DNA from 2 places in the Nocardioides sp. NPDC058538 genome. Region 2 is predicted to be linked to the other one. Evidence: predicted binding sites of a transcription regulator. Region 2 holds the regulator's gene; the other holds the start of a gene.
The links. Region 2 encodes HrcA, which represses chaperone genes, less so after heat shock. Its sites were predicted from a motif close to TTGGCACTCGNNNNNNNCGAGTGCCAA; they were not measured.
Positions count from the first base shown of each region.

Region 1: a site for HrcA is predicted at 1,408-1,434, ahead of groL (chaperonin GroEL). Genes of this name have one in related genera too.

Region 1 is NZ_JBHXNY010000011.1:139,137-142,542, forward strand. It holds gene groL (chaperonin GroEL) at 1-1,243, opposite strand, end outside; gene ACFWQC_RS13015 (GNAT family N-acetyltransferase) at 1,455-1,976, opposite strand; gene ACFWQC_RS13020 (M1 family metallopeptidase) at 2,192-3,406, opposite strand, start outside.
Region 2 is NZ_JBHXNY010000037.1:2,779-6,184, forward strand. It holds gene ACFWQC_RS23810 (DUF3097 domain-containing protein) at 1-432, opposite strand, end outside; gene ACFWQC_RS23815 (hypothetical protein) at 452-724, opposite strand; gene hrcA (heat-inducible transcriptional repressor HrcA) at 922-1,971, shown strand; gene dnaJ (molecular chaperone DnaJ) at 2,009-3,202, shown strand; gene ACFWQC_RS23830 (16S rRNA (uracil(1498)-N(3))-methyltransferase) at 3,220-3,406, shown strand, end outside.

The sequences.
Region 1 (3,406 bases), on a different contig from region 2:
CACCACCGCCGGCGAGGATGCCCTCCTCGACAGCAGCCTTGGCGTTGCGGACAGCGTCCTCGATGCGGTGCTTGCGCTCCTTGAGCTCGACCTCGGTGGCCGCGCCGACCTTGATGACGGCGACGCCGCCGGCCAGCTTGGCGAGGCGCTCCTGGAGCTTCTCGCGGTCGTAGTCGGAGTCCGACTTCTCGATCTCGGCGCGGATCTGGTTGACCCGGCCCTCGATCTGACCCTGGTCGCCCGAACCCTCGACGATGGTGGTCTCGTCCTTGGTGATGACGACCTTGCGGGCCTGGCCGAGCAGCTCGATGCCGGCGGTCTCCAGGGAGAGGCCGACCTCCTCGGAGATGACCTGACCACCGGTGAGGATCGCGATGTCCTGCAGCATGGCCTTGCGGCGGTCACCGAAGCCCGGAGCCTTGACGGCGACGGACTTGAAGGTGCCCTTGATCTTGTTGACGACCAGCGTCGAGAGAGCCTCGCCGTCGACGTCCTCGGCCAGGATGACCAGCGGCTTGCCGGTCTGCATGACCTTCTCCAGGACCGGGATCAGGTCCTTGACGCTGGAGATCTTCGAGTTGACGATCAGGATGTACGGGTCGTCGAGGACGGTCTCCATACGCTCCGGGTCGGTCACGAAGTAGGCCGAGATGTAGCCCTTGTCGAAGCGCATACCCTCGGTCAGCTCGAGGTCGAGCCCGAAGGTGTTCGACTCCTCGACGGTGATGACGCCTTCCTTGCCGACCTTGTCCATCGCCTCGGCGATGATCTCGCCGACGGTGGTGTCAGCAGCGGAGATCGAGGCGGTAGCAGCGATCTGCTCCTTGGTCTCGATGTCCTTGGCCTGGGCGAGCAGCTGCTCGGAGACGGCGTCGACGGCCGCCTCGATGCCGCGCTTCAGGCCGGCCGGGTTGGCGCCAGCGGCGACGTTGCGCAGGCCCTCGCGGACCAGCGCCTGGGCGAGAACGGTCGCGGTCGTCGTGCCGTCACCGGCGACGTCGTCGGTCTTCTTCGCGACCTCCTTGACCAGCTCGGCACCGATCTTCTCGTAGGGGTCCTCGAGCTCGATCTCCTTGGCGATGGAAACACCATCGTTGGTGATCGTGGGGGCACCCCACTTCTTCTCGAGCACGACATTGCGGCCCTTGGGACCGAGGGTGACCTTGACGGCGTCGGCGAGGGTGTTGAGACCCTTCTCCAGACCCCGGCGGGCCTCCTCGTTGAAAGCGATGAGCTTCGGCATTGCTCCTGCGATCCTTCACTTGGGAAGTTCGTTGGATCCGGTCCGATGGGTTGCCCGCGACGGACGACGCCACTCCCGGCAGAACCCTTCCCTGCCGCTCGCGACGCCTCAACGTCACCGGTCCGGTTGTTGTCACTCTCATGGTAAGAGTGCCAGCCTCATGTTTAGCACTCGACCCCTGCGAGTGCAAGAAATCCCAGGATGGCGACGGTCAGAGAGCCTTCGCGAGCTCGGCGAACTCGAGGTCGTCACGCAGCGGGCGGCCGAATCGCTCGTCGCCATAGGGGAACGGCTCGAAGCGTCCCGTACGCCCGAACCCGCGCCGCTCGTAGAACGCGATCAGGTCCTCGCGCTGACGGATCACGGTCATCCGGATCTCCTCCGCACCCCACACGCGAGCGATCCGCTCGGCCTCGGCCATGACGGCCTTGCCGACGCCGGCTCCCTGCAGCCTCGGCGAGACGGAGAACATGCCGAAGTAGACGTACGCCTCGCGCTTCTGCAGCTGGCAGCAGGCGACGATCTCGGCGGCGCGTTCGACCACCAGGAGCCGGGAGCCCGGTGCGGTGATCACCTCGCGTACGCCCTCGGGGTCGGTGCGCTGGCCGGCGAGCAGGTCGGCCTCGGTGGTCCAGCCGGCCCTCGAGGCGTCGCCGCGGTAGGCCGACTCGATCAGCCCGACCAGGGCCTCCACGTCGGAGAAGGTCGCGTCACGGAAGGTCAGCTCAGGCACGTCGCCGAGGATAGCCGGGGTCAGCGCCCCCTGGTCGAGCCGTGAGGCCGTCTGCGGCCGAGCGTGTCGAGCGGTGTATCGAGCTTGTCGAGATGACCAACACGGTCTCCATCGAGCGCGACTGGGATCGTGTTGGTCTCGACACGGATTCGCTCGTTCCTCACGAATCCGGCTCGACCAGCGGGGGAAGTCGGCTCGACCAGCGGAGCGACTGTTCAGGCGGGCAGATCCGGCAGCGCGGGCCGGCGCAGCCAGGCGTCGAAGAGCGGGGTGAGGTCGCGGCCGCTGACCTCGGCCGCGAGGGCCTCGAAGTCGGCGGTGTCGACCGTCCCGCCGCCGAAGCGAGCCACCCAGGTGCGCAGGATGCGGAAGAACGACTCGTCGCCGACCGTACGCCGCAGCGCGTGCAGGGTGAACGCTCCGCGCTTGTAGACGCGGTCGTCGAACATGTCCGCGGGACCGGGGTCGGCGAGGACCAGGTCCTGCGCCAGTGCCTTCAGCCGGCGGTGGTGGTGACGGGCGTGCTCGCCGCACGCGCGACCCCCGGCGGCGTCGGACCACAGCCACTCGCTGTAGCAGGCGAAACCCTCGTGCAGCCAGATGTCTCGCCACTCGCGCAGGGTCACCGCGTTGCCGAACCACTGGTGGGCGAGCTCGTGGGCCACGAGGCGTACCTCCGACCACTCGCCGGTGAGGTGGTTGCGCCCGAAGGTCGACAGCGACTGCGACTCGAGCGGGATCTCGAGCTCGTCGTCGGTGACCACCACGGAGTAGGAGGCGAACGGGTAGGGCCCGAGGACCGAGGCGAAGTAGGCCATCATCTCCCGCTGGCGCCCGAAGGAGGCCTCGAACCCGGCGGTGGCGTCGACCGGGTACGCGGCCCGGATCGGCACCCGGCCGCCCGGCCCTTCGGTCGTCGCGATGTCGACCATCCGATAGCGCCCGATCTGCACGGTGGCCAGATAGGTCGCCATCGGCTCGGCCTGCCAGTAGCGCCAGGTCTCCCCGCTGCCGCGGCGTACGCGGGAGGTCAGCTCGCCGTTGGAGACGACCGCATAGCCCGGCGCGGTGGTCACGCTGATCGCGTAGCGGGCCTTGTCGGAAGGACGGTCGTTGCACGGGAACCAGGTCGGCGCACCATGCGGTTGACCTGCGACGATGACGCCGTCGTCGAGCTCCTCCCAGCCGGCGTCGCCGTGGTGCGAGAGCACCACCGGTCGGGGCTTGCCGGAGTATCTGACCGTGACCACGAACTCCTCGCCGGCCGCGATCCGCGAGCGGAGGTTCAGGACCAGGCGGTGGTCGTGGTGGGACCACTTGGCCGGCGGGCGACCGTCGATCGCAACCTTCTGCACCCGCAGGTGGGCGAGGTCGAGGACGACACGGTTGGTGTCCTCGACGGCGACCGCGCGGATCGTCGCCGTGCCCGC
Region 2 (3,406 bases):
ATACTCGACGACGACGCCCTCGATCCGCAGGTCGTCACCCCAGATCTTCTCGACCAGCTCGGCGTCGTGACGCCCTTCGACGAAGATCCGGGACTCGCGCGCGACCCGCGCCTTGACGTTGTCCACGGCGACCGAGCCCGACGCGGTGCGGGTCGGCTTCGCCGGCGCCGTGCGGGTCACCGGGGGAGTGAGGATGACCGGCTTGCCTTCGAGCCAGAAGCCCGGCCCCAGCGGGAACGTACGCCGCTTGCCTTTTCGGTCCTCCAGGGTCAGCGTGTGCAGGTCGCGGTCGATCCGCACGATCTCACCGACGAAATCGGTCTCGACCTCCTCGACCACGGCGCCCAGCTCTGCGGGAGTCTCGACGGCACGCCCGTTCTTGGGCTTCTTCCAGTCTCCGGCCAGGACGTCGGAGCCGTAGCGATCGCTCATCCGGAGAACGCTACAAGGTTCAGCAGCGAGAACCGGTGAGCACGCGCCCGAGCTGCTCGAGAACCTCGTCCGGCGTGGCCGCGGTCTCCGGGAACCGGAAGGTCACGTGGTGGCCGCCGTCGAGGGTGATCCAGGAGACGTCGACGCTCTCGGCGGTGAGGTTGGAGAGGCGTACGCCCACGATGTGACGCGGCCGCAGCCCGAGTCGCGCCGAGAGCGAGCGGCACAGGTCCGCCTGGTGCTCGTCGTTGGTGTGGGCCGTGATGCGGACCAGCAGATCGTCGGCGATCATAGGACTCTCCAGTGGGGCGGAAACAGTGCAGCGAATGGCTCTAAGGTCAGCCTAACCTAAGGCTATCTCGATAGCGAGAGAAGTAATCCGTTCCACAGAGCGGAGCGGCCACCGGAAACTGGTGCCTGTGACGCGAACCGGTAGGATTGGCACTCGCACGGAATGAGTGCCAGGCAGCCAGGACGATAGGAGGGCAGATGCAGAACGAACGCAGGCTCTCCGTCCTCAGGGCGATCGTCGAGGACTATGTGAAGACCGAGGAGCCGGTCGGCTCCAAGGCGCTCGTGGAGCGTCACGGTCTCGGTGTCTCCCCGGCGACGGTACGCAACGACATGGCCGCGCTGGAGGAGGAGGGCTACATCACCGCCCCCCACACCAGTGCCGGCCGGGTGCCCACCGACAAGGGCTACCGGCTCTTCGTCGACCGGCTGACCACGGTCAAGCCGATGACCGCGGCCGAGAAGCGGGCGATCGCCGGCTTCCTCGAGGGCGCGGTCGACCTCGACGACGTCGTCAGCCGCTCGACCCGGCTGCTCTCCCAGCTCACCCGCCAGGTCGCGGTGGTGCAATACCCGACCCTGAGCCGCTCGACCGTCCGCCACGTGGAGCTGGTCGCGCTGGCCCCGACCAGGCTCCTCCTCGTGCTCATCCTCAGCACCGGCCGCGTCGAGCAGCGACTGCTCGAGGTGACCGAGGAGGTCTCCGAGGAGACCCTGGCCACGCTGCGCGCGAAGATCAACACCGCGGTCGCCGGCGCCGTCATCGCCGACGCAGGCGAGGCGCTGCGCGTGATCGCCCAGCCGGCCGACGCGCCCGCGGACGCGCCGCAGACGGATACATTGAAGGATGGGCTCGCCTCCGCTGTGGCGGAGGCCCTGATCGAGGCGATGAACGACCACCGCTCCGACGAGCGGATCTCCATCGGCGGCACCAGCAACCTGGCCCGCTTCGGCGACAGCTTCGACACCGCCGTACGCCCGCTCCTGGAGGCCCTCGAGGAGCACGTCGTCCTGCTCAAGCTGATGGGCGAGGCGACCGCGGGCGGACTGGTCACGGTGCGGATCGGTGCCGAGGGCCCCTACCAGGAGCTGTCGCAGACCAGCGTGGTCGCGACCGGCTACGGACCTGGTGACGAGGCGCTGGCCACGCTCGGCGTGGTCGGCCCCACCCGGATGGACTACCCCGGATCCATGGCGGCGGTGCGCGCGGTGGCGCGTTACCTCTCCCGGATCCTCGACGAGGCTTGAGCAGCAGACTCGACTTAAGAAAGAACGACGAACTTCGATGGCAGGAAGACGGACGTTGGACCCCTATGAGCTCCTCGGTGTCGACAAGGACGCCGACGACGCAACGATCAAGAAGGCGTACCGGAAGCTGGCGCGCCAGTACCACCCTGACGTCAACCCCGACGCCGAGTCGCAGGAGAAGTTCAAGGAGATCTCCCACGCCTACGAGGTGTTGAGCGACCCGCAGAAGCGGGCTGCGTACGACCGCGGTGGCGACCCGTTCGCGGGCGGTTTCGGCGCACAGGGCGCAGGCTTCTCGTTCACCGACATCATGGACGCCTTCTTCGGCGGCGCCGGTGCCGGCACCGGAGGCGCGGGGCGTGGCCCCCGTCCGCGCGTACGCCGCGGGCAGGACGCCCTCATCCGTCTCGACATCGACCTGGCCGAGGCCGCCTTCGGTGTCACTCGCGACCTCAAGGTCGACACCGCCGTCGTCTGTGACACCTGTGGTGGCGAGGGGGCCGCGGAAGGCTCCCACCCGATCCCGTGCGAGACCTGCCACGGCCAGGGTGAGGTCGCGGTCGTGCAACGCTCCTTCCTGGGCGAGATCCGCACGCTGCGCCCGTGCTCGGCCTGCAACGGCTTCGGCACCGTCATCCCCGACCCGTGCCGCGACTGCAGTGGCGAGGGCCGGGTGCGCTCCCACCGCACCCTGACCGTCAAGATCCCGCCGGGCGTCGACGACGGCACCCGGGTGCAGCTCGCCGAGCAGGGCGAGATCGGCCCCGGCGGCGGCCCTGCCGGCGACCTCTACGTCGAGATCCACGTCGCCAAGCACGCCACCTTCACCCGCAGGGGCAACGACCTGCATTGCACCGCGAAGGTGCCGATGACCGCGGCCGCGCTCGGCACCACGCTCAACCTGCCGACGCTCGAGGCCGACCTCGTCGGCGAGGGCGCCGACCAGATCGACCCCGAGGACGCCTCGATCCAGATCGACCTCAAGCCCGGCACCCAGTCCGGCACCGACCACGTCCTGCGTGGCCGCGGTGTCCCCGGTCTGCGGGGCGGTCGCGGCGACCTGATCGTGACCATCAACGTGGAGACCCCCACCAAGCTCGACCTCGAGCAGGAGGCGCTGCTGCGCCAGCTCGCCGAGATGCGCGGTGAGGAGTCCGTCCAGGGCCAGCTCAAGGCGGCCCACAAGGGCGGCGTCTTCTCCTGGTTCAAGGACACCCTCAACGGCCACTGAGCAAGCGCGGAGCTGACATGACCCTTCCCGTCCACCTCGTCGAGTCGCTCGTCGGCACCCGTGTCGGCGACGTCATCGAGGTGAGCGGTGACGAGGGCCACCACGCGGTCGTCGTACGCCGCCTCCGGGTCGGCGAGGAGGTCGTGCTCACCGACGGTGCCGGCGAGGGCGTCACCGGCACGATCGCGCAGACCACCAAGAAGT